4 regions of the Sodalis sp. RH14 genome follow, and region 2 is predicted to be linked to each of the others. Evidence: predicted binding sites of a transcription regulator. Region 2 holds the regulator's gene; each other region holds the start of a gene.
The links. The regulator PurR, encoded in region 2, represses purine synthesis genes. The targets are predictions, from matches to a motif close to CANGCAAACGTTTGCNTG.
Positions count from the first base shown of each region.

Region 1: ACL2XQ_RS14825 (L-serine ammonia-lyase) is a predicted target of PurR. The motif match lies at 2,938-2,955, and genes of this name have one in related genera.
Region 3: gcvT (glycine cleavage system aminomethyltransferase GcvT) is a predicted target of PurR. The motif match lies at 1,158-1,175, and genes of this name have one in related genera.
Region 4: purM (phosphoribosylformylglycinamidine cyclo-ligase) is a predicted target of PurR. The motif match lies at 1,829-1,846, and genes of this name have one in related genera.

Region 1 is NZ_CP178739.1:3,254,604-3,260,575, reverse strand. Features, by position in the region: gene ACL2XQ_RS14830 (TerC family protein) at 1-660, shown strand, start outside; gene ACL2XQ_RS14825 (L-serine ammonia-lyase) at 1,374-2,738, opposite strand; gene ACL2XQ_RS14820 (CoA pyrophosphatase) at 3,211-3,789, opposite strand; gene pabB (aminodeoxychorismate synthase component 1) at 3,786-5,153, opposite strand; partial or broken gene ACL2XQ_RS14810 (YoaH family protein) at 5,322-5,504, shown strand; gene ACL2XQ_RS14805 (RidA family protein) at 5,631-5,972, opposite strand, start outside.
Region 2 is NZ_CP178739.1:2,923,456-2,929,427, forward strand. Features, by position in the region: gene ACL2XQ_RS13335 (riboflavin synthase subunit alpha) at 1-241, shown strand, start outside; gene cfa (cyclopropane fatty acyl phospholipid synthase) at 495-1,646, opposite strand; gene purR (HTH-type transcriptional repressor PurR) at 2,092-3,108, opposite strand; gene ACL2XQ_RS13350 (YnhF family membrane protein) at 3,346-3,435, shown strand; gene ACL2XQ_RS13355 (NlpC/P60 family protein) at 3,499-4,392, opposite strand; gene ACL2XQ_RS13360 (Grx4 family monothiol glutaredoxin) at 4,804-5,151, shown strand; gene rnt (ribonuclease T) at 5,225-5,890, opposite strand.
Region 3 is NZ_CP178739.1:4,802,180-4,808,151, reverse strand. Features, by position in the region: gene ubiI (FAD-dependent 2-octaprenylphenol hydroxylase) at 1-899, shown strand, start outside; gene gcvT (glycine cleavage system aminomethyltransferase GcvT) at 1,255-2,352, shown strand; gene gcvH (glycine cleavage system protein GcvH) at 2,379-2,771, shown strand; gene gcvP (aminomethyl-transferring glycine dehydrogenase) at 2,913-5,777, shown strand.
Region 4 is NZ_CP178739.1:4,169,674-4,175,645, reverse strand. Features, by position in the region: gene purN (phosphoribosylglycinamide formyltransferase) at 91-729, opposite strand; gene purM (phosphoribosylformylglycinamidine cyclo-ligase) at 729-1,766, opposite strand; gene upp (uracil phosphoribosyltransferase) at 2,002-2,628, shown strand; gene uraA (uracil permease) at 2,686-3,984, shown strand; gene hda (DnaA inactivator Hda) at 4,092-4,805, shown strand; gene ACL2XQ_RS18965 (M48 family metalloprotease) at 4,855-5,972, opposite strand, start outside.

The DNA.
Region 1 (5,972 bases), 330 kb from region 2:
AGCGTGATGACGCCGCGCAACGAAATCTCCTGGGTGGATTGCCGGCGTCCGGTGGAGGAGCTGCGCGCTACGCTTTTGGCCACGCCGCACAGTATGTTTCCCGTGTGCGACGGCGAGCTGGACCAGTTGATTGGCGTGGTCCGCGCCAAGGACCTGATGGTGGCGTTGGATAAAGGCGAAGATGTGCAGGAGTATGCCGCGCAGAATCCGGCCATCGTGGTGCCGGAAACCCTGGATGTGCTGAACCTGCTGGGGGTATTGCGCCGGGCGCGGGGTAGCCTGGTGGTGGTGTCGAATGAATTTGGCGTGATCCAGGGGCTGGTAACGCCGCTGGATGTGCTGGAAGCCATTGCCGGCGAGTTTCCGGATGAGGACGAAACGCCGGATATTGTGGCGCAGGAGGACGCCTGGCTGGTAAAGGGTGGTACTGATTTGCACGCTTTGGGTCAGGCGTTGGACGATAATGAACTCACCCGCGGTCACGAGAATGTCGCTTCACTGGCGGGATTGCTGCTGGCCGAGCGGGATCAACTGCCGGTGGTGGGTGAGGTTATCGAGCTGGGCCAGTGGCGGTTTACGATTTTGCAGATGCTGGAATACCGTATCGAGCTGGTGCGTATCGAACGGATAGCGCCGCCGGTGGAGGAAGAGGAACAGTAAACACGTGACCCGCTCTCCCTTGAACACGTCTGCCTTGAATCCGGTGTTGGCGGGCCTAGCATGCCATGGGGCCTCGGTCGGGCGGGAAAACCACGCCCGATTCAACCCCATTGGCACGCTCTCCCTTTAACACGTCTGCCTTGAGTCCGGCGTTGGCGGGCCTGGCATGCCATGGGGCCTCGGTCGGGCGGGAAAACCACGCCCGATTCGACCCCATTGGCACGCTCTCCCTTGAACACGTCTGCCTTGAGTCCGGCGTTGGCGGGCCTGGCATGCCATGGGGCCTCGGTCGGGCGGGAAAACCACGCCCGATTCGACCCCATTGGCACGCTCTCCCTTGAACACGTCTGCCTTGAGTCCGGTGTTGGCGGGCCTGGCATGCCATGGTGCCTCGGTCGGGCGGGAAAATCACGCCCGATTCAACCCCATCGGCACGCTCTCCCTTTAACACGTCTGCCTTGAGTCCGGCGTTGGCGGGCCTGGCATGCCATGGGGCCTCGGTCGGGCGGGAAAACCACGCCCGATTCGACCCCATCGGCATGCTCTCCCTTTAACACGTCTGCCTTGAGTCCGGCGTTGGCGGGCCTACATGCTATGGGGTGCTCGGTCGGGCGAAAAGACCATGCCCGATTCGACCTCATTGGCACGTTTTTCCTTGAACACGTCTGCTTTACGTTCCGCGTTAGCGGGCCAGCAGGGTGTGGGTGATGCGATCAATCGCACTGGACCTTGATGGCCAGGCCGCCGCGCGAGGTTTCGCGGTATTTGGCGTTCATGTCCTTGCCGGTTTCGTACATGGTTTCAATCACCTTATCCAGCGACACCCGCGGCGCGCTGGTGCGCCGCAGCGCCATGCGCGAGGCGTTGATGGCCTTGACAGAGGCGATGGCGTTGCGTTCGATGCAGGGGACCTGTACCTGGCCGGCCACCGGATCGCAGGTCAGCCCCAGATTATGTTCCATGCCGATTTCCGCCGCCACGCAGACCTGCTCGGGACTGCCGCCCATCAATTCCGTCAGTCCCGCCGCCGCCATGGAGCAGGCGACGCCCACTTCACCCTGGCAGCCGACCTCGGCGCCGGAAATGGAGGCGTTCAGCTTATAAAGAATGCCGATGGCGCCGCAGGCCAGGAAATAACGCAGGTAGACCTCGGGCGTGACCGGATCGATAAAATGATCGTAATAAGCCAGCACCGCCGGCACGATGCCGCAGGCGCCGTTGGTCGGCGCGGTGACCACCCTTCCGCCGGCGGCGTTTTCTTCATTGACCGCCAGCGCGAACATATTCACCCAGTCAATCGCCACCATCGGATCGCTGGAGAGCTTATCCGTGGAGACCAGCATGCGCCTGAGCGCCGATGCGCGCCTGGGCACCCGCAGCGGGCCGGGCAATACGCCTTCGGTATTCAGCCCGCGATCGATGCAGGCGCGCATGGTCTGCCAAATATCGGCGAAGTAATTGCCGATATCGGCGCGGCTATGCAGCGCCAGTTCATTAAGCATCACCAGCCCCGACAGCGACAGACCGGTCTGTTTGCACTGGTCGAGCAGCTGCTGGGCGCTGGCGAAAGGGTGGGGCACGGCGATCTGGTCGATAACCGGCTGGCCGAAATGCGCCTCATCAACGATAAAACCGCCGCCGACGGAATAATACGTCTGGCTGTAGATGACCTGTTCGCCGGCGAAGGCGTGAATGCGCATGGCGTTTTCATGCAATGACAGGTAGGAACCGTGGAATACCATGCCGCCTTCGCGGGGAAAATCCACTTCGTGCGGCCCGCCGGCCAGCATCAGGCGCTGGCGTTGCTCAACGTCGCGGATAAAGGCCGGCGCGGCGTCGATATCCACCGTATCGGGACGGTTGCCCGCCAGGCCCAGGATAATGGCGATGTCGGTATGGTGTCCCTTGCCCGTCAGCGATAACGAACCGTAAACATCCACGGCGATGCGCGTGACATCATTGAGCAGCCGTTTATCGACGAGATCGTCCACGAACTGTTTACCGGCTTTCATTGGACCCACGGTATGGGAACTGGACGGGCCGATGCCGATTTTAAACATATCGAAAACGCTTATCACGTTGACTCTCCTCAGAACTGATAAAATACGCATACCCGTGGGTAATGCAGTTAATTGTAATGACTCATGCCGGGTTAGGCTTGCGCTTTCGCATGATAAAAACTAATCCAAAAAAGCGCTTCCTTTGCGTTTGACGACCGATACGAAGCGGTCCTCTACCCCGGGGCGGCCTGGCGTCATGCTGGTTATGGCTAATCTGAAAGCAAGCCGTTGCCCGTGGATCATCTCTTTTCACGTGCGTGCCTGAGACGGTTTTTTGTCGTCAGAAATAATGAGATATACAACCTATATAAATGACTATGTTTAATTATTAATATGGAGTTATATTTCGCAAATATGGCAAAGATAGGAGATTGTAATGGTTTTTATCGCGTTGGGAAGTCTTTTATTGTCGGGGCGCGATGACCATCACGGCGCGGGTTGGTAGGGATAGCGGCGGCCCAACCGGCGGCCGGGAACGAAGGGACGTGCGTTAAAGATGGATGTGTTGGCCCAGCCGATACAAAATCTGCGCGGTCATGCCCCAGACCATATGGCTTTGATACCAGGAAAAATAAACCTGCAGGTTTTTGGCGCGGCGCTGTATTTGCAGGGGAGTATAGCTGGCCAGGGATAACGCCTGGTGCAGGGGCATTTCAAACATGTCCGCCACCTCGTCGCGGCTGGCCCGGAAACGGGTGCCGGCCGCCAGCAGGCCGACGATGGGCGTGACCTGGAAACCGCTGCTGCTGTCCACCGGCGGCAGTTGCCCCAGGACCCTGACCGACGAGGCCGGGATGGCCACTTCTTCGTGGGCCTCGCGCAGCGCGGTGGCGATTAAGGACGCGTCTTCCTTATCCGCCGCCCCGCCGGGGAAGGCCACCTGGCCGGCATGCTTGCGCAGTGTCGCCGATCGGCGCGTCAACAGCACCGTCGGCTGGTGATGGCAGATGATGGGTATCAATACCGCCGCCCGGCGCTGGTTGCGCGCCGGCTCACTGGGCTGCGGCAACTGCAGTTGGAAACGGGTGATGAAATCCGTAAGCGTCAGGGTGTTGTCAGTGCTGTTCATGGGCGATTTAGCTCCAGCAGCAGCGGCAGTATCTTGGCGACCTTGTCCAGGGTTTCCTGGTATTCCGCTTCCTCGCAACTGTCGGCGACGATGCCGCCGCCCGCCCAGCAATAGATGCGCCCTTGTTCCGTGAGCAGCGTGCGGATGGCGATATTGGTGTCCAGGGTGGCGCAGCGGCTCAGGTAGCCGATGCTGCCGCACCAGGCATTACGGCGCTGCGGTTCGAGCTGGTCGATTAACGTCATGGCCTTGATTTTGGGGGCGCCGGTGATGGACCCGCCGGGAAAACAGGCGCGCACCAGATCGCACGGCGTGCGATGGGGGGGCAGCCGCGCGGTAATGGTGCTGACCATATGATGGACTGCCGGAAAGGCCTCGATTTTAAACAGCTCCGGCACCCGGACGCTGCCGGGGACGGCGACCCGTCCGATATCGTTGCGCAGCAAATCCACGATCATCAGGTTTTCCGCCCGGTCTTTTGGCGATGCCGCCAGTTTTTGCCCTTGCAGCCGATCTTGCTCCGCATCCGCCAGGCGCGGCAGCGTGCCCTTGATGGGCCGCGTTTGGATCTGTCCCGCGTTTACCCGCAGGAACCGCTCCGGCGACAGGCTCAGCACCGCCTGGCCGGGCAGGCGCAAAAAAGCGGAAAACGGCGCGGCGTTATGCTCCAGCAGATGGCGGAACGCCTGCCATTCATCGCCCGCGAACGCCGCGCTGAAGCGTTGTGCCAGACAGACCTGGTAACAATCACCCGCTAAAAGATGTTCCTGGATGCGGCGGAATTTTTCGCCATACTCGCCACGGGTCATATTGGCCTGCCAGCCGCTGTTTAAACGAAAGGGCCGGTCGGGTTCGGGTGCCGGCGGCGCCAGCAAATCTTGCTTCAGCGCCGCCGGATCGCGGTAGCTCACCAGGGTCAGGCGGCCAAGGCGATGGTCGGCAATCACCGCCCAGTCATACAGGCCGACGGCCATATCCGGCAGCGTTAAATCCTGTTGGGCATGGTCAGGCAGAGTTTCAATGCGCCGGCCGAGATCGTAGCCGAACAGGCCCAGCGCGCCGCCCAGGAAAGGGAGATCGTCCCGGGCTTCCGGACGCATCCCCATACTGTCCACCTGCTGTTGCACCAGCATAAACGGGTCGCCGCCGCTCATATGCGATTGACCGTCGCGGGAAATCACCGTAACGGCGCCGCGGGTGGTCAGCGTCGCCACCGGGTCGGCGACCATGATATCGAAGCGGCTGTCCGGATGGTCGGCATGGCCCGAGTGCAGCAGCATCGACCAGGGCCGGGCGGCGCGGGGGGCGAACAGGGCGGTAATGGCGTCGCGGTGATAGGGTAAGGCAGTCAGCTGTGGCAACATATCGACACTATGATCCAGGTAATCCAGTCCAGTCTGCCGGCAATAAGCGCCTGGCAGGTGCGAACAGCATGATATCGGCTTCATGGCTGAACATAAAGCGCATTGATTGGCATCGCGGGCGGCGGCGTGAGATAATAACGCATCGACCCGCCCCTCTGGAGAACACGCATGCTGACCGATATGCCAGCGTTAAATCACGAACAGCAGCAGCAGGCCGTTGAGCGCATCCAGGCCCTGATGGCCGACGGCATGAGCAGCGGCGAGGCCATCCGGCTGGTATCCAATGAAATCCGCGCCACCCATACAGGTGAACGGGTATCAATTCGCTGGGATGACGACGAAGACGACGATCGTTCCTATGCCGAGCGCAACGCCGATGAACGCGACGCCCGCAACGCCGCCCTGGAACAGGACGACGACGACGAGGACGGGGCGCTGTAAACGTCCCCGCCGGCCGCACGGGTACCGGCGCGCCGGTCAGATCGCCGCGATGACCTTGATTTCCACTTTGTAGCGCGGGTTCATCAGCCGCGCCTCGACGGTACAGCGCACCGGCGCGCTCCCCGGCACCACCCAGGCGTTCCAGGCGGCGTTCATGGCGGCGAAATCATCGCCGTCGGCCAGGAACACGGTCACATCCAGCAGCCGCGTTTTATTGGAACCCACCCGCTTTAGCAGCCGGTCGATAATCGCCAGCGCCTCGGCGGTTTGCGCGGTGGCGTCGCCATCCAGGTTTTCCGGCACGCTGGTGTAATATACCGTCTGGTTGTGGACAACCGCTTCGGACATGCGCGCGCCGGGATCGATTCGTTCAATGGT
Region 2 (5,972 bases):
CCTGTATAAAGGATATATCGGCATCGACGGCATCAGCCTGACTATCGGCGAGGTGGCGGCCGATAAATTTTGCGTGCATTTAATACCGGAAACCCTGATGCGCACCACGTTGGGTAAAAAAAGGCTGGGGCAGCGGATCAATATTGAAATCGATCCCCAGACCCAGGCGGTGGTGGATACGGTGGAGCGTGTGCTGGCGCAGCGGGAAGCGGCGATTGCCGCGACGTTAAATACCCTTTAACACGCCTGCCTTGAGTGCGGTGTTGGCGGGCCTAGCGTGCCATGGGGCGCTCTGGCGGCCAGGAGATGGCCGCTTCGACCCCATCGGCGCGCTCTCCCTTTAACACGCCTGCCTTGAGTGCGGTGTTGGCGGGCCTAGCGTGCCATGGGGCACTCTGGCGGCCAGGAGATGGCCGCATCGCCCCCATCGGCGCGCTCTCCCTTTACCACGCCTGTCTTGAGTGCGGTGTTAAAGGGCCTGGCGTGCCATGGTATTAACGGGGTACGCGAATACCGCCATCCACGCCTTCCGGGCTGAATAATACCTGCCATAAATGGATATTGCGCGCGCGGAATGCCCCCGCGCAGGCATTCAGGTAATAACTGAACATACGGTAAAAACGGTCGGAGTATTTGTTGGACAGCGCCGGCCAGGCGGCGACAAAACGTTCATACCAGGCCATGAGCGTTTTGTCGTAATCAGAGCCGAAGTTATGCCAGTCTTCCATAACAAAATGCTTTTCGCTGGCATGGGCAATTTGCTGTACCGACGGCAGGCAGCCGTTGGGGAAAATATACTTATTAATCCACGGGTCGACATTCATATCGGTGATATTCGAGCCGATGGTATGCAGCAGGAACAGGCCATCCCGTTTCAGGTTGCGATCGATAACGTCGAAATAGGTGGCGTAATTCTTGGGGCCTACGTGTTCGAACATGCCGACTGAAACAATACGGTCAAATTGCATATCCAGATCGCGATAGTCCTGCAGCAAAATGGTGACATCCAATCCCTCGCAGCGCGTTTGCGCCAGCTTTTGCTGCTCGGCAGAGATAGTGACGCCCTGTACCGATACGCCATAATTCCTGGCCGCGTAGGCGGCAAGCCCGCCCCAGCCGCAGCCCACGTCCAGCAGCGTCAGGCCGGGTCGCAGCTGCAGTTTTTCGCAAATCATCTTCAGCTTATCCTGCTGGGCTTCCTCGAGGGTGGTCGCCTGTTTCCAGTAGCCGCAGGAATATTGCATATAGGGATCGAGCATCTTTTCAAACAGATCGTTACCCAAATCGTAATGTTCTTTGCCCACGATCCAGGCCCGCTTGCGCGACTGGAGGTTCATCAGCCGGGCGGCGGCAATGCGTAAGGTATCTTTTAAATGATGCGGAAGTTTATTCTCCAGACCCGCCCTGAGAACACGCTGGAAAAAAATGTCCAGCCGCTCACACTCCCACCAGCCATCCATGTAACTCTCGCCCAATCCCAAAGATCCATCCTGCAATACGCGCTTAAAAAATCCCGGATTCTTGATTCGGATATCAAATGGTCTTGAACCATTGAGTTCAATACCGGCTTCAGAGAGCAATTCATGGACGATACGGTACCAATCATTATCATGAAAGCTCAGGTCTTCAACGCACGAGGAACTCATAGCTTCTCCATCACCTTTCTTCTGCAGTGCCCCGTCAGGAAAAGCACTCACCATGCCTGCGGGCTTTATAAGAATCCACGGTTATCCGTGGTGTCTGAAGTATCACCATCAACAGAGGAATATAAAGTAAACCTTAGACTGCGACTTAGCCGGGCGCTTTATAAAAGGGTGATGTCATGTTGGAAAACACGACATACTTTTATACAAATTTATTAGACAACTCGTTATAATTGTTAACGATATTGAGTATAAGCCTGCATTTTAATTTAGACAATAGCTAACGCGCTAATGTATTTCCCATTATAACTTAATGATTTCTCGCTGAAACAATAACTCTTTGCGCAGAGATCATTATATGAAAAATCTTGTGTCCGAGGCGGACGGCGCTTTACATAGCAACAGACCCTGGAGGCGCCAGCCCGTTGCCCGGGCCTGGCGCGTGGCCTTAAGCGGGGAAGGGACCGTCTGCGACCGAACGGCGTTCAATCAGCGACGGATGGACTTCGATGGTTTTGGCGTTCTCGCGTTTGCTGGTAATCCTATCGAGCAGCATGGTAAGCGCCGCCTCGCCCAAATCCTCTTTAGGCTGATGGATGGTGGTCAGCGCCGGGCTGAAAAAGCACGAATTGCGCACGTTGTCGTAGCCGATGATAGAAATATCCTCAGGTACGCTCAGGCCCATTTCATTAATGGCGCACAGTGCGCCCATGGCCATAATGTCGCCGCCGCAGAAGACCGCGGTGGGACGCGGCGTTTGCGCCAGGATTTGTTTCATCGCCAGGTAGCCGGATTCAGGCTCGAAATTGCCTTGCACAATCCAGCGGTCGTTTAACGGGATGCCGGCCTCCGCCATGGCATGCAGATAGCCGCGGTGGCGGCCGCCGCCGGTGTTGCGCGCCAGCTGTCCGGGAATGGCGCCGATGGCGCGATGGCCGCGTTTAAGCAAATATTGCGTCGCCATATAACCGCCGGCAAAGGCGTTATCGATAATGGTGTCGGTAAAATCACGGCGAGCCTCACCCCAATCCATGACCACCATGGGGATATGCTGATATTCCTCAAGCATATCCAGCAGCGTTTCGGGATACTCGGCGCACATCACCAGCAGGCCGTCGACGCGCTTTTGCGCCAGCATCGCCAGATAGGCGCGCTGTTTTTCGAGATCATTGTGCGAATTGCACAATATCAGGGTATAACCGCGAGCAAAGCAATGGTGCTCAATCGCCTCGATAATTTCGGCGAAATAGGGCGCCTCGCTGGTGCTGGCGAGCAGGCCGATGGACTTGGTGCGATTGACCTTCAGGCTGCGCGCCACGGCGCTGGGTGAATAATGCAGTTGTTTAATGGCGTCCAGCACGGCAATTTGAGTGTCTTGCGCAACAAAACGGGTTTTATTGATCACATGCGAAACGGTGGTTGTCGATACATTAGCGCGTTTTGCCACATCTTTAATGGTTGCCATGCCTTTGATACTCCCGTACGCCCTGGCTGGAATAATGTCTGTCGAAGGCGCAAGCACTTTCCGACGCTGTGGAATTAACCGTTAATTTTCGTTCATCCCGCGCCAAAGTGAAAGTGTTAAATGTGGCGGCTACAGGTTGGGAGCAAGCTTTTTCATCGCTGTTATGGCAAACTGACGATAACTGCTCTGCGGGCCGGTGGATAAGGCCGGCGCCCTGGTTTACGTTAAGGAGATAGAATGGACAGCGATTTAAAAATGTCGTTACTGACCACGGTGTTCTCGCTGCTGGTGATTATTGTCTTCAGCTTTACCGCCGTCATGAACTGACACCCTCTCGGTTCAGATATAAAAAAGAGGAGCCTTGGCTCCTCTTTTTTTTCCGGCGCGCCTTCAGCGGATATTTTTCGGCGTGACCACCCGGCGGGCGCCCACGTAATGATCCTGCCAATAATCCTCACTCAGATAGCTGATACGGATATCGCTGCCGGTGCGGGGCGACTGGATAAAGCGACCATTGCCAAGATAGACGCCGACGTGATCCGCCGCGCCGCGATTGGAAATATGGAAAAAGACCAGGTCGCCGCTTTCCAGCTCGTCTTTCTTAACCGGCGCTGCGTCGCGCAGGTGGTACATTTCGTTGGCGGTGCGCGGCATATGGATGCGTACCACATCCTTGTAGGCGTAATAAATCAGGCCGCTGCAGTCAAAGCCGGTATTAGGCGACATGCCGCCCCAACGGTAAGGCTTGCCCATTTGGGAGAGGAGTTTATTCATGGCGGTAAGCTTGGCGGTCTGGTAGCGTTTCTTATGGCTCTCGCTCATCTTTATCGGCTGATCGTTGGCCACCAGTTCTACCGCCGCCTGATCTTTTATCATCCGGTGCCGGCCGTAACCTTTTTTATAGCCTTTTTTCGGCGGAGTGAAGGAGGCTATTTTTTTCGTCGCCGTGGTTTTTGATGCCTTGGCAAGAGGGGACGTTTTGCTTTTCTTCGCGCCGGTTTTCGCCACCGCGGGTTCCAAAGGCCGTTTCACGCCGGCTTTTTCATGCGCCGGTTCCGGCGATTTTTTAATGCTGGCTTTTTCACTGACGGCGGGCGCGCTGGCGACAGGTTTGCTTTTCTTGGCTATTTTTACCGGTTTGCGTTTGCGCCGGTCGCCGGTTTTTGCCGCCGCTGCCTGGGATTTGCGCTGATCGGCATTGACGCCGGCGCTCGGCGCGGCATGTGCCAGGTTCAAAAACAACTGGGTAAAAAGCAACACAAAAAGCGTAAAGCATAAACGCATGATAAACGCTATCCTTATGTGGCCCAAAATAGGGGGTTATCAACACCTCACAGGAATTTAAGCTATTTACCTCGTCATTGCATCATCAATTCACTACTTATTGTGTATAAACGTGAATAAGTTCGATTTTGCTGCATTTAACAGCGTTCAGCGGCGCTTTATTCAACATATTTTGAGGGTGTGCACCGAATGTTTCAGCCCGTTTTGTTCGGCGGCAGGGGGTAAAAGCCGCTACAGTGATAGTATTGCCTGTCCTACGTGGGCGGGCCGGGAGTGAATTGACGCGCCTTTACCGCGCGGGCCGGCAAAAAAACGTTTATTTGTTTAGCCGGTAGTGGCTAAAATGAAGAGACTGCGTGTAATCCCGCACAGTGCAGATAAGGCCAGATGCTGGCTTGAGGAAGCGAGACAATGACGACGATTGAAAAAATTCAGCAGCAGATAGCTGAGAACCCGATTCTTCTTTATATGAAAGGCTCGCCAAAATTGCCCGGCTGCGGTTTTTCCGCACAGGCAGTACAGGCGCTTTCCGCCTGTGGTGAGCGTTTCGCGTATGTGGATGTCCTGCAAAATCCCGATATTCGCGCCGAGTTGCCGAAATTCGCCAACTGGCCGACCTTCCCACAGCTGTGGGTGGACGGCGAACTGGTCGGCGGCTGCGATATCATTATCGAAATGTATCAGCACGGCGAGTTGCAACCGTTGATCAAAGAGACCGCGGTAAAATACAACTCCCAGGAAAACCAGACCCCTTCCTGAGTTCCCCGGGACGCCTGCGGATAACCCCCGCCCCTTGCGGCGGGGGTTTTTAACCGCCGGACGCAAGCATCGGCTAGGCGTGCTCGCCGGCGGCAGGCTCGCCGACGGGGGGAACAGGCCAGCCGCCGAGACGTTTCCAGCGATTAACCAGCTCACAAAATAATTCAGCGGTGCGTTCGGTGTCATAGAGCGCGGAATGCGCCTGGCCGGCGTCAAATTCGATGCCTCCGGCCGCGCAGGCTTTGGCCAACACCGTCTGGCCCAGCACCAGCCCGCTGAGAGCAGCGGTGTCGAAGGTGGCAAACGGATGGAAAGGATTACGCTTTAATGCCGCCCGTCCGGCCGCCGCCATAAGAAATCCGTGGTCAAACCCGGCATTGTGCGCGACGATAATCGCGCGGTTGCAGCCCCGATCCTTAATGCCTTTGCGCACCATTTTGAAAATTTCATGCAGCGCCTCGTACTCGCTCACCGCGCCGCGCAGCGGGTTGGTCGGGTCGATACCGTTAAAGGCCAGGGCTTCCGGCTGCAGTTGCGCGCCGGGAAAAGGCTCGACATGGAAATGCAGGCATTGGTCGGTGACCAGCCAGCCTTCATCGTCCATGTTGAGGGTGACGGCGGCGATTTCGAGCAAGGCGTCGGTTGCGGCGTTAAAGCCCGCGGATTCAATATCGATGACCACTGGATAAAAGCCGCGAAAACGGCCGCGAAGGGTATTTACATCATCAAGTTCAGCCATGCCTGTTCTTAATTTTTAAGGAAAACAGCCCGCATTATGGCAAATTTTAGCGCCGGATGCATGGCGAATCCGCTCCCTTCTC
Region 3 (5,972 bases), 1.9 Mb from region 2:
ATATCGTCGAGAACCCGGTTATCCACCAGGCGCTGTGGCGCCGGGCCGGGCAGCTGTCCGACGTGACGCTGCTGTGCCCGCGCGCGCCGCGCCAGATTGCCTGGGGCGAGAACGAAGCGTTTATCACCCTCGACGACGGCGGCATGCTGACCGCCCGGCTGGTGGTGGGCGCGGACGGCGCCAACTCCTGGCTGCGCCGCTACGCCGATATTCCGCTGACTTTCTGGGATTACCAGCATCACGCACTAGTGGCCACCGTGCGTACCGAACATCCGCACGGCGGCATTGCGCGCCAGGCCTTTCACGGCGACGGCATCCTGGCGTTCCTGCCGCTGAGCGATCCGCATCTTTGCTCCATCGTCTGGTCCCTGCCGCCCGAGATGGCGCAGTCGCTCCAAGAACAGGCGCCGGCCGGATTTAACGCGCAGCTGGCTGCGCACTTCAACCTGGCGCTGGGGTTATGCGAATTGCAAAGCGAACGGTTAACCTTTCCCCTGACCGCCCGCTATGCGCGGGATTTCGCCGCCCACCGCCTGGTGCTGGTGGGCGACGCGGCGCATACGGTCCATCCGCTGGCCGGGCAGGGGGTAAATCTCGGTTTTATGGACGTGGCGGAACTGCTGTCGGAGCTGCGCCGGCTGCAGCAGGCCGGCAAGGATATCGGCCATCATCCCTACCTGCGGCGCTATGAGCGCCGTCGCAAGCATAGCGCCGCCGTGATGCTGGCCGGCATGCAGGGGTTCCGCCAGTTGTTCGACGGCAATAACCCGCTGAAAAAATGGGTGCGCGACGCGGGACTGCGCCTGGCCGATACGGTACCCGGGGTCAAACCCCGGCTCATCCGCCAGGCCATGGGGTTAAACGATCTGCCCGCATGGCTGGAACCGGGCGCGGTTTGACTGAAATAAACTAATTTAACCCGCTATTTTGCATTATATTTTCTAATCCGATATCGGGAATAAAGTCTTTGCCCCTGACCAAAGTCAGGGTTTTTTGTTATCATATTTTGCTTTTGACGGCCGGCATTTATTGTTTGTGCGCCGTATTCGCCACTTTGCCAACATAACATGCTGATTCATGCCTATTCCCTCCGCCTGCGCCGCCCTGGCCGCAGGATAATTTAATTTATGGTTTCCCCCGGGATTCAGTGGTAACTTCTGGCAAAAGGTATCGTTTGCGCCGCCGGATTCGCTGTGGGCGTCGCGGCGTAAAATTCAATTTTACAGCTCCTGATTTGACGACAAAGAGGACGAGATGGCCCAGCTGACATCGTTGTATGAACAGCACATAGCGTGCGGCGCGAAAATGGTGGACTTCCATGGCTGGATGATGCCGCTGCACTATGGCTCCCAGCTGGAGGAGCATCACCAGGTGCGCCGCGACGCGGGCATGTTTGATGTGTCCCATATGACCATTATCGATTTAACGGGTCCGCGCACCCGCGAATACCTGCGCTACCTGCTGGCGAACGACGTGGCCAAGCTCACCGTGCCCGGCAAGGCGCTCTATAGCGGCATGCTGAACGCCTCAGGCGGCGTTATCGACGATCTGATCGTCTATTTCCTCGAAGAGACTTATTTTCGCCTGGTGGTGAATTCCGCCACCCGCGACAAAGACGTCACCTGGGTGACCGACCACGCGGCCCCCTACGGTGTGTCGGTACGGGTACGCGACGACCTGGCGCTGATTGCCGTACAGGGCCCGCGGGCGCAGGAGAAAGCGCGCACGCTGTTTACCCCCGGGCAGCAGGCGGCGGTGGCCGGGATGAAACCGTTCTTCGGCGTGCAGTCGGAGGATTTATTTATCGCCACCACCGGGTATACCGGCGAGGCGGGATTTGAAATTGCGCTGCCGAAAACCGAGGCGGAGTCCTTCTGGCGCAAACTGCTGGCGGCGGGCGTCAAACCCTGCGGCCTGGGCGCGCGCGATACGCTGCGCCTGGAAGCCGGCATGAACCTGTACGGCCAGGAAATGGATGAGCGTATTTCTCCGCTGGCGGCCAACATGGGCTGGACCATCGCCTGGCAGCCCGAGGATCGGGATTTTATCGGCCGCGAGGCGCTTGAAGCCCAGCGCCGCGCCGGCACCGACCAACTGGTCGGCCTGGTGATGACGGAAAAAGGTGTGCTGCGCAACGACCTGACGGTACACTTTACCGACGCCGACGGTAATATGAAAACGGGCGTGATAACCAGCGGTTCGTTCTCGCCCACCCTGGGTTTCAGCATTGCCATGGCCCGCGTGCCCGCCGGTATCGGCGAGCACGCCATTGTATTAATCCGTAACCGCGAAATGCCGGTTAAGGTGACCAAACCTGGTTTTGTACGCGCCGGTAAACCGGTCGTTCAATAATTAACTTTGCAAGAGTGAGGAAGGCAATGAGCAATGTGCCGCAAGAACTAAAATATACCCCCTCCCACGAATGGGTGCGCAACGAAGGTAACGGCGTGTATACCGTCGGCATTACCGAACATGCCCAGGAACTGCTGGGCGATATGGTGTTTCTCGACCTGCCGGACGTCGGCACATCCTTCGCCGCCAGCGACGATTGCGCGGTAGCCGAATCAGTGAAAGCCGCCTCGGATATCTATGCGCCCATCGGCGGCGAGATCGTGGCGGTGAACGAAGAGCTGGAAGCGTCGCCGGAACTGGTGAACAGCGCGCCCTACACCGAGGGCTGGTTGTTCCAGATCAAGGCCGACGACGAAAGCGAGGTCGCCGGATTGCTTGACGCCGAGGCCTATGAGGCCACGCTCGACGAAGACGAATAACCGCCACCGAGACCCGGTCCCGCACGGTTAATTAGCCGTCCGGAGGCCAACAGGCGGGACAGGGCGTTGGAATACCGGCCCCTGTCCCTGCCGAGCACGTTGCCTTTCCCCGTCCCATGCCCGATGCAGGAATTGTTGTTTATGACCCAGACTCTCAGCCAGCTTGAACACCATGACGCTTTTATCAAGCGTCATATCGGCCCCAGCGCGCAGCAGCAGGCGCATATGCTGTCGGCTATCGGCGCCGCGACGCTCGACGCGTTGATTGGCCACATCGTCCCGGCCGACATCCAGCTGCCGGCGCCTCCGGCGGTCGGCGATGCGGCCACGGAATCCCAGGCGCTGGCGGAGCTCAGGGCCATGGCGAGTCTTAACCAGCGGTTTAAAACCTATATCGGCATGGGCTACAGCGCGGTGGTCACCCCGCCGGTGATCCTGCGCAACATGCTGGAAAACCCGGGCTGGTACACCGCCTATACGCCTTACCAGCCGGAGGTCGCCCAGGGGCGCCTGGAAGCCTTACTGAATTTCCAGCAACTGACCCTCGACCTGACCGGGCTGGATATCGCCTCCGCCTCGCTGCTGGATGAAGCCACGGCGGCGGCGGAAGCCATGGCGCTGGCCAAGCGCGCCAGCAAGCTCAAACAGGCCAATGTGTTTTTTGTCGCCGACGATGTCCATCCGCAAACGCTGGACGTGGTGCGCACCCGCGCCGAGACCTTCGGTTTCGAGGTGATCACCGGCCCGGCCCCGCGCGCGCTGGAACAGCAGGGCGTCTTCGGCGTGCTGCTGCAACAGACGGGCACCACCGGCGAACTGCATGATTACCGCGCGCTGCTGGCCGAACTGAAAACCCGTCACATCATCAGCTGCGTGGCGGCCGATATGATGGCGCTGGTGCTGCTGGCGGCGCCGGGCGCGCAGGGGGCCGACGTGGTGTTCGGCTCTTCCCAGCGTTTCGGCGTGCCCATGGGCTACGGCGGCCCGCACGCGGCATTTTTCGCCGCCCGTGACGACGTCAAGCGCTCCATGCCGGGACGTATTATCGGCGTGTCCCGCGACGCGGCCGGCAGTACCGCCCTGCGCATGGCGATGCAAACCCGCGAGCAGCATATCCGCCGCGAAAAGGCCAACTCCAATATCTGCACCTCGCAGGTACTGCTGGCCAATATCGCCGGCCTGTACGCGGTCTACCACGGTCCGGAAGGATTGAAACGCATCGCCGCGCGCATCCATCGCCTGACCGCCATCCTGGCTTCCGGCCTGACGGCGGCGGGACTGACGCTGCGCCATGCCCGGTGGTTCGATACCCTCACCGTCAATGTGGCGGATAAAGACGCGGTGATAAGCCGCGCGCTGGCCCGCGGCATTAACCTGCGCGCCGACCTGGACGGGGCGGTGGGGATAACGCTTGATGAAACCACCGGCCGCGACGATCTTGCCGCGCTGTACGGCGTGGTGACCGGCGGCGACGCCGTGCTGGATATCGACGCCCTTGATCGCGCGGTCGGGGAGGTCATCCCGGCGGATCTGCTGCGCGCCACGCCCATCCTGACGCATCCGGTGTTTAACCGTTACCACAGCGAAACGGACATGATGCGTTATATGCATCAGCTGGAACGCAAGGATCTGGCGCTTAACCAGTCGATGATCCCGCTCGGCTCCTGCACCATGAAGCTGAACGCCGCCGCCGAGATGATCCCCATCACCTGGCCGGAGTTCGCCGAGCTGCATCCGTTTTGTCCCGTCGGGCAGGCGGCCGGCTACCAGCAGATGATCGCTCAACTCTCCCGCTGGCTGGTGCAGCTTACCGGCTATGACGCGCTGTGCATGCAGCCCAATTCGGGCGCGCAGGGAGAATACGCCGGCATGCTGGCCATACGCCGCTATCATGAGAGCCGCAACGAGGGCAACCGCCGTATCTGCCTGATCCCCAGCTCCGCCCACGGCACCAACCCGGCGTCCGCCCAGATGGCCGGCATGTCGGTCACCGTGGTGGCCTGCGATAAAAACGGCAATATCGATTTACACGATTTGCGCCGGAAAGCCGAACAGGCCGGCGATCAGTTGTCATGCATCATGGTGACCTACCCGTCGACCCACGGCGTATACGAAGAGACCATCCGCGAAGTCTGCCAAATCGTGCACCAGTTCGGCGGCCAGGTGTATCTGGACGGCGCCAATATGAACGCGCAGGTCGGCATCACCTCGCCGGGCTTTATCGGCGCCGACGTTTCGCACCTGAACCTGCATAAAACCTTCTGCATTCCCCACGGCGGCGGCGGCCCGGGCATGGGCCCCATCGGCGTGAAAGCGCATCTGGCGCCGTTTGTGCCGGGGCATGCCGTAGTACATATCGACGGCGTGCTGACGCGCCAGGGCGCGGTATCCGCCGCCCCGTTCGGCAGCGCCTCGATCCTGCCGATCAGCTGGATGTATATCCGCATGATGGGGGCCCAGGGACTCAAGCAGGCCAGCCAGGTGGCGATCCTGAACGCCAACTATATCGCCAGCCGGTTGCAGTCCGCGTTTCCGGTGCTGTATACCGGGCGCGACGGCCGCGTTGCCCATGAATGCATCCTGGACATCCGGCCGCTGAAGGAAGCGACCGGCATCAGCGAGATGGATATCGCCAAGCGCCTGATCGATTACGGTTTCCACGCCCCCACCATGTCTTTCCCGGTGGCGGGAACGCTGATGGTCGAGCCCACCGAATCCGAAAGCCAGGTGGAACTGGATCGCTTTATCGACGCGATGCTGGCCATCCGCGGTGAAATCGACCGGGTGGGCAGCGGCGAATGGCCGCTGGCGGACAATCCGCTGGTCAACGCGCCCCATATCGAGCGCGAGCTGACGGGCGAGTGGTCCCATCCCTACAGCCGGGAAACCGCGGCGTTTCCCGCGGGCTTCGGCAATAAATACTGGCCGAGCGTAAAACGCCTGGATGATGTGTACGGCGATCGCAATTTATTCTGCTCCTGCGTGCCGATCGACGATTATCAATAGGCGCTGACCGGCGCTGTCCCCGCTCGACGCGCCGGTATCGCACCGGGACGGGCGGGGGAGCGGGCTTGGCCGCATCCTACGCCTTTCCTGGAAAGCCCAGCCCACCCGGCGCCGGGCGGACGGCGATCGCCCCTGCGCTGACGCCCATTACCGCTGTTTTACCCCGCCTGCTGCGGCCGACAACACGTGTTGTTA
Region 4 (5,972 bases), 1.2 Mb from region 2:
TTACCGGCGAAGGGCGTCGGCGCCCAGTGAACGTCCTTACCGGCCGGGCGCCGTGGCTGCCGCCGGCGTTATGGCGCGGCGCGGCGGCGTTTATTCCGCCGCGTATCCCGCCGGCGGCAGGGGCGCGCCGTCCAGCCAGGCGGCGCCTTCCCGCAGCGCAAGCCGGCCGTCCAGCAGCCAGCTTATCACCAGTGGGTAGATGTCATGCTCCTGGGTTTTAATCCGGGCGATCAGGTCGGCCTCGGTGTCCCCGGGGAAGACCGGCACTTTCGCCTGCAGGATGACCGGGCCGCCGTCCAGCTGTTCCGTCACGAAATGCACCGAGGTGCCGTGTTCGCGATCGCCGTTGGCCAACGCCTGGCGATGGGTATGCAGGCCCGGATACAAGGGAAGCAGGGAAGGGTGGATATTCAGCATCCGTCCCGCGTAATGGCTGACAAAGTCCGGCGACAGGATGCGCATATAACCGGCCAGGATCACCGCGTCCGGCTGATAGCGGTCGATGGCCTCGCATAGGGCGCGGTCGAAGGACGCACGGTCGGGATAGTCGCCGGGCAGCAGCGCGCGGGCGGGCACATCGGCGCGGGCGGCGCGCCTGAGTCCTAACGCGTCGGCCCGGTTGCTGAAGACCGCCGCGACCCGCGCCGGCATTCTTTCCTGCCGGCAGGCATCGATCACCGCCTGCAGATTGCTGCCCTCGCCCGAGATCAGCACCACCAGCTTTTTCATTAACGGATAATAACCCGTTCGCCGCCGGCCAGCGTCTGGATCTCGCCCAGCTTCCAGGCGGTCTCGCCCAGGCCGGTCAGCAACGACAGCGCCCGATCGGCGCTGTGCGCAGGCACCACGACAATCATGCCGACGCCGCAGTTAAAGGTGCGGTACATTTCATGGCGGCTGACGTTGCCGGCCTGCTGCAGCCAGCCGAATACCGCCGGCCATTGCCAACTGCCCTCGTCGATGACCGCCTGCGTGTCCGCCGGCAATACCCGGGGGATGTTTTCCCAAAAACCGCCGCCGGTGAGGTGGGCGATGGCGTGGATCTCGGTTTGCGCGATAAGCTCCAGCAGCGCCTTAACATAAATGCGCGTCGGCTCAAGCAGGTGATCGGCCAGGGGCTTGCCGTCCAGTTGGGTGGTGAGCGGGTCGGTCTGGCTGAACTCAAGGATCTTACGCACCAGGGAATACCCGTTGGAGTGCGGGCCGCTTGAGGCCAGGGCCAGCAGAGTATCACCGGCCTGTACCTTGCTGCCGTCGATGATTTCCGATTTTTCCACCACGCCGACGCAAAAACCCGCCACGTCATAATCCTCGCCATGATACATGCCGGGCATTTCCGCCGTTTCGCCGCCGACCAGGGCGCAGCCGGACTGTTTACAGCCTTCGGCAATGCCGGTAATCACCGCCGCCGCGGTATCCACATCCAGTTTGCCGGTGGCGAAATAGTCCAGGAAGAACAGCGGCTCGGCGCCCTGCACCACCAGATCGTTGACACACATCGCCACCAGATCGATGCCGATGGTATCGTGACGTTTTAAATCCATCGCCAGACGCAGCTTGGTGCCGACGCCGTCGGTGCCGGATACCAGGATGGGTTCGCGGTATTTCTGCGGCAGGGCGCATAGCGCGCCGAACCCACCCAGCCCGCCCATGACTTCCGGACGTTTTGTCTGTTTCACCACACCTTTGATGCGGTCTACCAAGGCGTTGCCGGCATCAATATCCACGCCTGCGTCTTTATAGCTGAGAGAGGTTTTATCGGTCACTGCAAGATCCCCACGGAGATGGTATGTTGGCTTGTATTCTGGCGCAGGCAATTCTAACAGCGTGGGCAATCGTTTGCGAGTGGTGATGTCAAACGCCCTCCCGGCTTTTGTTGTCCAGCCTTTATTTCGCTTAACGGTTGATCAGGATCAGCTATTTTCGTATGGCGCAGTAAATAAAAGGGGTTATAATCTCGCGATTTTTTTGCGCAATTAATGCTACTTGGGGAGAATAATGATGAAGATCGTTGAGGTAAAGCACCCGCTTGTGAAACATAAATTAGGTTTGATGCGTGAAAATGATATCAGCACCAAGCGTTTTCGTGAATTGGCCTCTGAAGTGGGAAGTTTACTGACCTACGTAGCAACCGCCGATCTGGAAACTGAAAAGGTCACCATCGAGGGATGGTGCGGTCCGGTGGAAATTGAACAAATCAAGGGTAAGAAAATTACCGTGGTGCCTATCCTGCGCGCGGGCCTGGGCATGATGGACGGCGTGCTGGAGAACGTGCCCAGCGCGCGTATCAGCGTGGTCGGCATGTATCGCGATGAAACCACCCTGGAGCCGGTGCCTTATTTCCAGAAGCTGGCCTCGAGCATCGACGAGCGCATGGCGCTGGTGGTCGACCCGATGCTGGCCACCGGCGGCTCGATGATCGCCACCATCGACCTACTGAAGAAGGCCGGCTGCAAGAGTATCAAGATATTGGTCCTGGTGGCGGCGCCCGAAGGTATCGCGGCGCTGGAAAAAGCCCATCCCGATGTCGAGCTGTATACCGCGGCCATCGACAAGGGGCTTAACGAGCACGGCTACATTATGCCGGGCCTCGGCGATGCGGGCGATAAACTCTTTGGCACCAAATAAAATCAAGCCGGCCGGCAGGCCGGCTTTTTTTTGCTTCTCACTTTAAGGAAACTCAACATGACCCGTCGCGCCATCGGTGTTGATGAACGCCCGCCGCTACTGCAAACCATCCCGCTCAGCTTTCAGCATCTGTTCGCCATGTTCGGCGCCACGGTGCTGGTGCCGATTTTATTTAAAATCAATCCGGCCACCGTCCTGCTGTTTAACGGTATCGGCACCTTGCTGTACCTGTTTATCTGCAAGGGCAAGATCCCGGCGTACCTGGGTTCCAGTTTTGCCTTTATATCGCCGGTGCTGTTGTTGCTGCCGCTGGGCTATGAAGCGGCGCTGGGCGGCTTTATCGCCTGCGGCGCGCTGTTTTGCGTGGTGGCGCTGATCGTCAAGGTCGCCGGTATCGGCTGGATTGACGTGGTGTTTCCGCCGGCCGCCATGGGCGCCATCGTCTCGGTAATCGGCCTGGAACTGGCCGGCGTCGCGGCCAATATGGCGGGGCTGCTGCCGACGGAAGGCGCGCCGGTGGCGAGTTCCACCATTATTATTTCCCTGGTGACCCTGGGTGTTACCGTGCTGGGATCGGTGCTGTTTCGCGGCTTCCTGGCCATTATCCCGATCCTGATCGGGGTGCTGGTGGGCTACGCGCTGGCCTGGGCGATGGGCGTGGTGGATTTATCCCCGGTCGCCGCCGCCCATTGGTTCGCGCTGCCGACCTTTTATACGCCGCGCTTTGAGTGGATCGGCATCCTGACCATCCTGCCGGCGGCGCTGGTGGTGATAGCCGAACACGTCGGCCACCTGGTGGTGACGGCCAATATCGTCAAAAAAGATCTGTTGCGCGATCCCGGCCTGCATCGCTCGCTGTTCGCCAACGGTTTTTCCACCATGCTGTCCGGATTTTTTGGATCGACGCCCAATACCACCTACGGCGAGAATATCGGCGTGATGGCCATTACCAAGGTCTACAGTACCTGGGTTATCGGCGGCGCGGCTATCCTCGCCATCCTGCTTTCCTGCGTCGGCAAGCTGGCGGCGGCCATCCAGGCGGTGCCGGTGCCGGTAATGGGCGGCGTTTCCCTGCTGCTCTACGGGGTGATTGCCGCCTCGGGCATCCGGGTGCTGATCGAATCGAAGGTGGATTATAATAAACCGCAAAATCTGATCCTGACCTCGGTTATCCTTATCATCGGCGTCAGCGGCGCCAAAATCCATCTGGGCGCCGCCGAACTGAAAGGCATGGCGCTGGCCACCGTGGTGGGTATCGGCCTGAGCCTGCTGTTCCGGGTCATTACCCTGGTGCGCGGCGAAGAAGTGATTATCGAGGCGACCGAACTCCCGGCTCCCGAATCCGCCGAAAAATAACCTCGCGCCCACGGGTGTACGGATAACCCGCGGCCGGTGCCCGGCGGTGAAGCAATACGCCGCCGCGGCCATTCTATGATAAACTAGATCGGTTCCCGCCCGTATGCATAGAGGTCTTTCTGAACACGCCGGCACAGCTTTCCTTACCGCTTTATCTCCCCGACGATGAAACTTTCGCCAGCTTTTATCCGGGCGAAAACAGGTCGTTGCTGGCGGCGCTGCACAGCATGCTGGCGCAGGAACACGGCAGCTACCTTTACTTTTGGTCACGCAAGGGGGGAGGCCGCAGCCATCTGATGCACGCCGCCTGCGCCGAACTTTCCCAACGGGGGGAGGCGGTGGGGTATGTGCCGCTGGATAAGCGCACCTGGTTTGTGCCGGAGGTGATGGACGGCATGGAGCAACTGGCGCTGGTCACCATCGACAACATCGAATGCATCGTCGGCGACGAACCCTGGGAAATGGCCATTTTCAACCTGTACAACCGCATCCAGGAAACGGGCCGCACCCGGCTTATCATCAGCGGCAACTGTCCGCCGCGCCAGCTGAACCTGAATTTGCCCGATCTGGCCTCGCGCCTGGACTGGGGGCAGATTTACCGCCTGCAGGCCCTCTCCGATGAGGAAAAAGGGGCCGCGCTGCAGCTGCGGGCCCGGCTGCGCGGTTTTGAGCTGCCGGAAGATGTCAGCCGTTTTTTGCTCAAACGGCTGGAGCGGGATATGCGCACGCTGTCGCATACGCTCGATCAGCTCGATCACGCCTCCATTCGCGCACAGCGCAAGCTGACCATTCCCTTCGTCAAAGATATCCTTAATCTGTAACGGCCGCGCGCCGGATAAGCAATGCACCGTGCCCGGCCCGGCGCAATGCTTATGACTTCTGGAAGGGTTTAAAGCGTTTTTGCATCTGGCGCAGCTGGTCGATGCGCGCGTCATAGCGCGCCTGCTGCAGGCTGCCGAGCTTAACCTGCGAGCTGGCGCTGCTTAACGCCCGTACCGCCTGATCCAGCTCGCCGTTCAGCGCCAGGCTTTCGGCGCGCGCCGCCAGTTCCTGATCGCGCAGTCCCTGGCCGGCGTTGGCCTGCGCCAGCAGGTCCCAGCCGTTGGTGTCGTCGGGATGATTAAAGGTGTAGCGGTTAAGCAAACGGCTGGCATCGGCAAAACGTTTCCCCTCCACATAGGCGTTCGCCAGGTTAAGCAGCAGCACCGGATTCGCGTTGTTGTCCTGGACCTTCACCAGCGCCTCCAGGCGGGTAATGGCCCGGGGAGCCTGCTGTTGCGCCAGATCGATATCGGTCATCAAATCCACGAACCAGATATTGGCCGGCTGTTTGGCCAGCAGGGGTTGCAGCGCCCTGCGGGCGTCGTCGTATTTTTTCGCCTGGTAGAACAGGATGGCCTGGCCGTACTCGGCGGCAAGCTGCTGGCGCGCGTTGCCTTTTTTCCAGGCGGCGATCAGATCGTCGTCCAGCACGATGCCGCCCGAGCCGTACATGCCGAGGATACGCGCCTTGGCCAGATAAAAATCCTGCGACGAGTCGATGACCAGATGCTTCATCTGGTTCGCCCGGTTGCGGATGTCCGACAGGCGGCTCATCGGCAGGGGATGGGTGAGCAGCATTTCAGGCGGCGCGGTGGAGTAGCGCACCCGATCGGAGAGCTTTTGCAGAAAGTCCGGCATGGCCTGGGGATCAAACCCGGATCGTTGCAGCACCTGGATGCCGATACGATCCGCTTCCTGTTCGTTCGCCTGGGTGAAGCTGATCATGCCCTGCTGGGTGCCGGCGATGGTGCCGCTCAGGGCCGCCATGCCCATTTGCGGATTGGCCATGGTCAGTAATATCGACCCCAGGGCGCCGGCCCAGGTCAGGGGAGCGTTGCGCTTCTGGTCTTCCATCGCCCGCGCCAGATGGCGCTGGGTGACATGGGAAAGTTCATGAGCCAGCACCGAGGCCAGCTCGCTTTCATTGGCGGTATAGTAGAACAGGG